Regions from separate parts of the Paenibacillus sp. FSL R7-0312 genome, predicted to be linked through region 1. Evidence: a T-box and tRNA genes for the amino acid it is inferred to sense, from the RefSeq annotation. Region 1 holds a T-box; the other holds one or more tRNA genes.
The links. A T-box is a leader RNA that pairs with one kind of tRNA and senses whether it is charged. The one in region 1 lies ahead of pheS (phenylalanine--tRNA ligase subunit alpha), so its partner is inferred to be a tRNA-Phe.

Region 2: it encodes a tRNA-Phe, which carries the amino acid that the T-box ahead of pheS (phenylalanine--tRNA ligase subunit alpha) is inferred to sense. The anticodon was not compared.

What each region holds. Positions count from the first base shown of each region.
Region 1 covers NZ_JBBORE010000001.1:6,953,060-6,956,324, reverse strand. Annotated here, with positions in the region: gene MKX70_RS30175 (hypothetical protein) at 1-1,162, opposite strand, end outside; T-box leader at 1,435-1,722, shown strand; gene pheS (phenylalanine--tRNA ligase subunit alpha) at 1,782-2,816, shown strand; gene pheT (phenylalanine--tRNA ligase subunit beta) at 3,163-3,265, shown strand, end outside.
Region 2 covers NZ_JBBORE010000001.1:1,213,304-1,216,568, forward strand. Annotated here, with positions in the region: gene MKX70_RS05070 (PucR family transcriptional regulator) at 1-273, opposite strand, end outside; gene MKX70_RS05075 (NAD(P)/FAD-dependent oxidoreductase) at 390-1,334, opposite strand; tRNA gene MKX70_RS05080 (tRNA-Lys) at 1,492-1,564, opposite strand; tRNA gene MKX70_RS05085 (tRNA-Tyr) at 1,576-1,658, opposite strand; tRNA gene MKX70_RS05090 (tRNA-Phe) at 1,663-1,738, opposite strand; tRNA gene MKX70_RS05095 (tRNA-Asp) at 1,766-1,843, opposite strand; tRNA gene MKX70_RS05100 (tRNA-Thr) at 1,861-1,936, opposite strand; tRNA gene MKX70_RS05105 (tRNA-Val) at 1,967-2,042, opposite strand; tRNA gene MKX70_RS05110 (tRNA-Met) at 2,052-2,128, opposite strand; tRNA gene MKX70_RS05115 (tRNA-Ser) at 2,153-2,244, opposite strand; rRNA gene MKX70_RS05120 (23S ribosomal RNA) at 2,327-3,265, opposite strand, start outside.

The DNA of each region.
Region 1 (3,265 bases):
AGGTAAGGGAGCTGAACGCAGTCGTTGTTACCGGGAAGGTATAGCCTTCAGCGGATTTGACAGCAAGCTCATACGCAGGTAAAGTCACTGCTTTGGTGCCGGCATTTTTAAGGGTGAGCTGATAACTCCACACGGCGTTGCCATTGTCTGCATGCACACTTGCGTCCGCGAGCTTCATGTCTACAATATTGCTGTCGATGGAGATCTTCTTGGTATAGCCAGCCGCCACGGTGAAATCAGCTGTACCCGCAGCAGGAAGGGAATAGGAGGAGACCGGAAGATAGAGCTTCAGCCCTTCATCCAGCTTGGCGATCTGCAGCGTCATCTTGGTGACGTTCATGTAGGAGGGAATCTCAGTCATATAGTAGAGCGTCTTCTTCTCCTGAGGCTGAATCTTGTATTCAGAGCTGCTGTCATCCAGCGTGAGCGTGAAGGTAGAGCCGCCCGAGGATTTCAGGTACAGGCTGTAGCCCGGGTCTGTAAGCACCTTGGTGCCCAGATTTGTTAAGCTCAGTCCAACCTTGGCATAGACCTTGCCGTTATATTTATAGATTTGCACAGATTCAGCTTTGGTGTTGACCGGAATGCTGCTTAGTTCAACTTTGCGGATCTCACCCTTAAGGGCGGACAGCGAATAGTTAGACGGAACGGTAAAAGTACCTATACGCTGTTCATAATTATCGGAGCTGAAGTTCCAGCCGTACATGTTGACTTTAAGCCCTTTGACCGAGGCGGCTGTTCCGATATTCGCATAATATGTAATGCTGGTGCTCTGCTTCGCAGCTATCTTCTTGGTAGTGCTGTCTGCGGTGACGGGGATTCCCTTGATGATGCTGCCGCCGGTAGTCACAATCTTGGAGAAATAGTTCACCAGATTGACGCTACTGCCAGCATTGTTAGTATAAGTGAGTGTATAGGTGAGAATATTACCTCCGGTTTGGCTCTGAATGCCTACATGGCTCAGCTTCACACTAAGCGTAGTGCCGAGCTTAATCGCGCTGAGACCGGTGAGTGTGGAGACTTCCGTTACTGTGGCCGCTGTTTTGGCAGTGGCTGTACTGGCCGGGGCAGCAAACGCCGTGGTTCCCGCGATCCCCGCGAGTTGACTTGCAGCAAATGTACTGAGTAACAGCAGGACAAATGCCTTTCTTCGTTTAAGCATGAAATTCCCTCCCTGTATAAAAGCCGATACGATCCCAAAGCTGCCGCATTCAAAATAAGGACAGCTAGGCTTTTCTCAATAGGGAAAATATCAAATCCGGCTGAACGTCTGCTGAAAAAAAGCCCTTCAAACGGTGCTGAAGCTTAAAGGAAGCTTAAAGGAAGATAAAAATTAACCTAAAATTGTGCAACTTGTCAAAAGCGCTGTTTTTGCATATAATAAATAGACATATCTTCTGAACTGGAAGATCGAGTGTATTTGACACAATCCGCATAAATGCATTGATGGAGAAAAGTACGCAGTGCCTGGCTTACAGGGAGGAAGCGCCGCAGATTGAGAGCGTTTCTAAGAGAGCAGAGCTGCCGAAGTTCACTCCGGAGCAGTTCCCTGAATTCCACTCAGGTTCGCCTTGAGGGAGACAGTAGGGGATACCGGCCGCAGACCGTTATTTCTGTTAAAGTGAGACAGGTCTCCACCGCACCGAAAGAGGGAATATTGCTCTTAAGGGAAGCGCTGCAGCCGTCTAACAAGGGTGGTACCACGGTCTTTTCGTCCCTTTACCGGGAGGAAAGGCCTTTTTTTGTTGAACAATACGAGATTTAAGGGGGCAGTACAAGGCATGAAAGAGAAATTGGAAGCATTGAAGGCCGAGGCATTGGCGAAGCTGCAGGAGGTAACCGATCCGCAGATTCTGAATGATGTGCGCGTGAAATACCTTGGTAAAAAAGGTGAGCTTACTGAAGTTCTGCGCGGTATGGGCGGGCTCAGCGCAGAGGAACGTCCGGTGATCGGCCAAGTGGCCAACCTGGTACGCAGTGCCATTGAAGAGGTCATCGGCGCGAAGCAGGAGCTCTTCCAGCAGCAGGAAACACAGAACCGTCTGAATGCGGAGAAGGTTGATGTTACATTGCCGGGCCGCGGCCTGCCGCAGGGCGGAGTTCACCCGCTGAGCCGGGTGATCCAGGATATCGAGGATATTTTCATCGGGATGGGCTTCCAGATTGAAGAAGGACCGGAAGTGGAGACAGACTACTTCAACTTCGAAGCCCTTAACCTGCCGAAGAACCATCCGGCCCGTGATATGCAGGATTCCTTCTATATAACGGAAGACATTCTGATGCGCACACAGACTTCTCCGGTGCAGGTCCGCACCATGCAGGCTATGAATGGCGAAGCTCCGGTCAAAATCATCTGTCCGGGCAAAGTGTTCCGCCGCGATGATGACGATGCGACCCATTCCTTCCAGTTCCATCAGATTGAAGGTCTGGTCATCGGCCGTAATATCCGGATGAGCGACCTGAAGGGGACACTGCAGCAGTTCATGAAAGAGATGTTCGGTCCTACGGCCGGCATCCGCCTGCGTCCGAGCTTCTTCCCGTTCACCGAGCCGAGCGTTGAGGTGGATGTAAGCTGCTTCAAATGCGGCGGCGAAGGCTGCCGTCTCTGCAAGCAGAGTGGATGGCTGGAGATCCTTGGTGCAGGTATGGTTCACCCGAATGTGCTGCGGATGGGCGGATACGACCCTGAAGTTTACAGCGGCTTCGCATTCGGTATGGGTGCGGAACGGATCGCGATGCTGAAATACGGAATCGATGACATCCGCTACTTCTACACGAATGATATGGGTTTTGTGAAGCAGTTCAAGGGGATTTAGAGATTTGGCGGGTGTGCGGGGTGCGTGGGATTGGATACTGGCAAGCCGATGACGGCTGTTCTATAGAAATGACTGTAATAGAAGGACCGGAGGGGGATTTTGGAACTGTAGGAGCGTCAGCGTCCGCCTTTGTCACCGGATTTCAACCGCGAAGAGCGGTATAAATAAAGAAATCTGGGGACAACAGCGGCCGGAAGTCCAAATATTCTCTGTAGGAACACTGCTTTACAGGAATTTTAATAGAACGAAGTTGGCATCGTGGCTTGTTTTAGATCCGCTCCCGCGCGCCAAGCATAGGCCGGCATGGAGAGATAAATACATCTGAAACAAAAGGAAGTGTGCGAAAATGAAAGTATCAACCGCCTGGCTGGCTGATTATATATCGCTGGACGGGGTGACCGCTGATGAACTTGCGGACAAAATCACTACCGCCGGCATTGAGATTGACG
Region 2 (3,265 bases), 5.7 Mb from region 1:
CTTGAGGGCTACCGCAAAATTACGGCCCGCATAATTGACCAGCTGCAGTTCCAGAGGCGACAGCCCTTCTGTCTCCACCCACACCGCGGTTATACGCCCGTCATTCTCATATAGGGGAATCCACAAATATCCCTCATGAAAGACTGCCTGCTCTTGATCCTTCTCCGTGCCCATGCCAAAAAGAGAAGCTGAATGCTGCCTCCCGAGCTGCTTGATTCCGGTTCTCTTTCCGGTGAGTTGCTCCAATTTTTGACGCAAAACCTCACTATCCATCGTCACCATTCTCCACCACTTTTGCTCTTTTCGCCTATTTTATCATATTTTGCTGCAAATTGCGGAATAGCTCTTCTGAACCCTGAGTGACATTTGATCAGCAGTGTATCAAAAGTCTATTTTGCTGCATAATGCTTCTTCGAAGGAGGCAGAATTACCGGATTCATCTTTTTCAAAGTCTTATGCATCCAGATCCCGGCAATGGCTCCCTCACCCATAGCGACCGTCGCCTGCTCCGCATGCACTGCAACATCTCCTGCCACCCATACATGCTCAATATTAGTCATTAATGAGCGTTTATTCGCCTCCACATGCTTATTCTTATGGAGCGTTACTCCCAGCTGTACGGCTAGCTCAGAATGTACCGGATTCTGTCCAAAAGCAATAAACCCGCGCTCTGCCGACAGCACCTCACCGTTCTCCATGGCTACCGCCTTAATTCTTCCGTTCTCTTCCTCAATGCGGGCAACCGGTTCTTCGATATACTGTATATCCTCATCCTGCAGCCGGTTACGATTTTCCGCCGAAACGGGTGTACGTTCATGATTAATGTAGGTCAAATCACCTGTGCGTTCCCTTAAAACAAAAGCCATATTAGCGCCTACATCACCAGAGCCTATCAATACGGTCTGCCGGTTCTGAATTTCAAAGCCATCACAGTCCGGGCAAACATAGATTGTCATACCAAGGGCAGGCAGTAAGCCCGGCAGCTCAGGAAACCGGTCCATTACTCCAGTAGCAAGCAACAGAGTCCGGCCTACATATTGCTGCCCCCCGGTTCCGTGAAGTATGAATAATTCATCCGGCTTCTCGGCCTTAACTATTCTATCCTTCTGAAACGTTACACCTGCCCTTTCCGCCTGAAGCCTCCCCCTGGCCCGCAGTTCCTCACCCGGCACACCGTCAGGCCAGCCCAATATATTATGATAATTCCGGCATATGCTTGATCTTCCGCCTCCTGCATCAATTACAAGCACCTGATGGACCGAGTAACGTCCCAATTGAATAGCCGCCTGAAGCCCCGCAAAACCGCCGCCCACTATAATCGCATCATATATCAATTGTCATTCCCTCATTTCTACAGCATTATAGACTTATAATTAAACGAGGGGAGCTATTTTAAACGACTTCCGGGTAATTTATATACTTTTTATTATACAGACCTCCTGAAAACATAAAAAAAGCCATCACATGAAAGTGATGACTTCTGAATTAGGATGAGCCATGAAGGACTCGAACCTTCGACACCCTGATTAAAAGTCAGGTGCTCTACCAACTGAGCTAATGGCTCATAAAAAGGGATGGAGGCTGATGGATTCGAACCACCGAACACGTACGTGAGCAGATTTACAGTCTGATGCGTTTGGCCACTTCGCTAAGCCTCCATAATGGTGGCGCGGGAGGGAATCGAACCCCCGACACAAGGATTTTCAGTCCTTTGCTCTACCGACTGAGCTACCGAGCCATAAAATAAGCCTTAAAACAAAAAAAATGGCGGAACCGACGGGATTCGAACCCGCGATCTCCTGCGTGACAGGCAGGCATGTTAGGCCAACTACACCACGGTTCCACAATTTGTTGTAAAAATGGTGCCGGCGAGAGGACTTGAACCCCCAACCTACTGATTACAAGTCAGTTGCTCTACCAGTTGAGCTACACCGGCACGGTGTAAGGCGGATCTAAAATTTAAAAATGGTGGAGGCTGAGGGGTTCGAACCCCCGACCCTCTGCTTGTAAGGCAGATGCTCTCCCAGCTGAGCTAAGCCTCCGGGTATGTATGGTAGCGGCAGAGGGGATCGAACCCCCGACCTCACGGGTATGAACCGTACGCTCTAGCCAGCTGAGCTACGCCGCCACACTACAAGTATTGGATTTATAATGGCGGAGAGAGAGGGATTCGAACCCTCGCACCGCTTACGCAGTCTAACCCCTTAGCAGAGGGTCCCCTTATAGCCACTTGGGTATCTCTCCAAATAAATGGTAGCCATGTAAATCCGCACAGGAAATTAATTCCTGAAAACTGAATCCGAAACGAATCTGCGCTCTAAGAAATTTGGATAAGCCCTCGACCGATTAGTATTGGTCAGCTCCGTGCATTGCTGCACTTCCACCTCCAACCTATCTACCTCGTCGTCTTCAAGGGGTCTTACTAGTTGGGAAATCTCATCTTGAGGGGGGCTTCACGCTTAGATGCTTTCAGCGCTTATCCCGTCCGTACGTAGCTACTCAGCCATGCTCCTGGCGGAACAACTGATGCACCAGCGGTACGTCCATCCCGGTCCTCTCGTACTAAGGACAGCTCCTCTCAAATTTCCTGCGCCCACGACAGATAGGGACCGAACTGTCTCACGACGTTCTGAACCCAGCTCGCGTACCGCTTTAATGGGCGAACAGCCCAACCCTTGGGACCTACTTCAGCCCCAGGATGCGATGAGCCGACATCGAGGTGCCAAACCTCCCCGTCGATGTGGACTCTTGGGGGAGATAAGCCTGTTATCCCCAGGGTAGCTTTTATCCGTTGAGCGATGGCCCTTCCATGCGGTACCACCGGATCACTAAGTCCGACTTTCGTCCCTGCTCGACTTGTAGGTCTCGCAGTCAAGCTCCCTTATGCCTTTGCACTCTGCGAATGATTTCCAACCATTCTGAGGGAACCTTTGAACGCCTCCGTTACTCTTTAGGAGGCGACCGCCCCAGTCAAACTGCCCGCCTGACACGGTCCCCGTACCCGCTTAGGGTACTAGGTTAGAACCTAGATACGATCAGGGTGGTATCCCAACGGCGCCTCCGCAGAAGCTTGCGCTCCTGCCTCAACGGCTCCCACCTATCCTGTACAGATCGTACCCAAATTCAATATCAAGCTGCAGTAAAGCTCCATGGGGTCTTTCCGTCTTGTCGCGGGTAACCTGCATCTTCACAGGTATTAAAATTTCACCGGATCTCTCGTTGAGACAGCGCCCAAGTCGTTACGCCATTCGTGCGGGTCAGAATT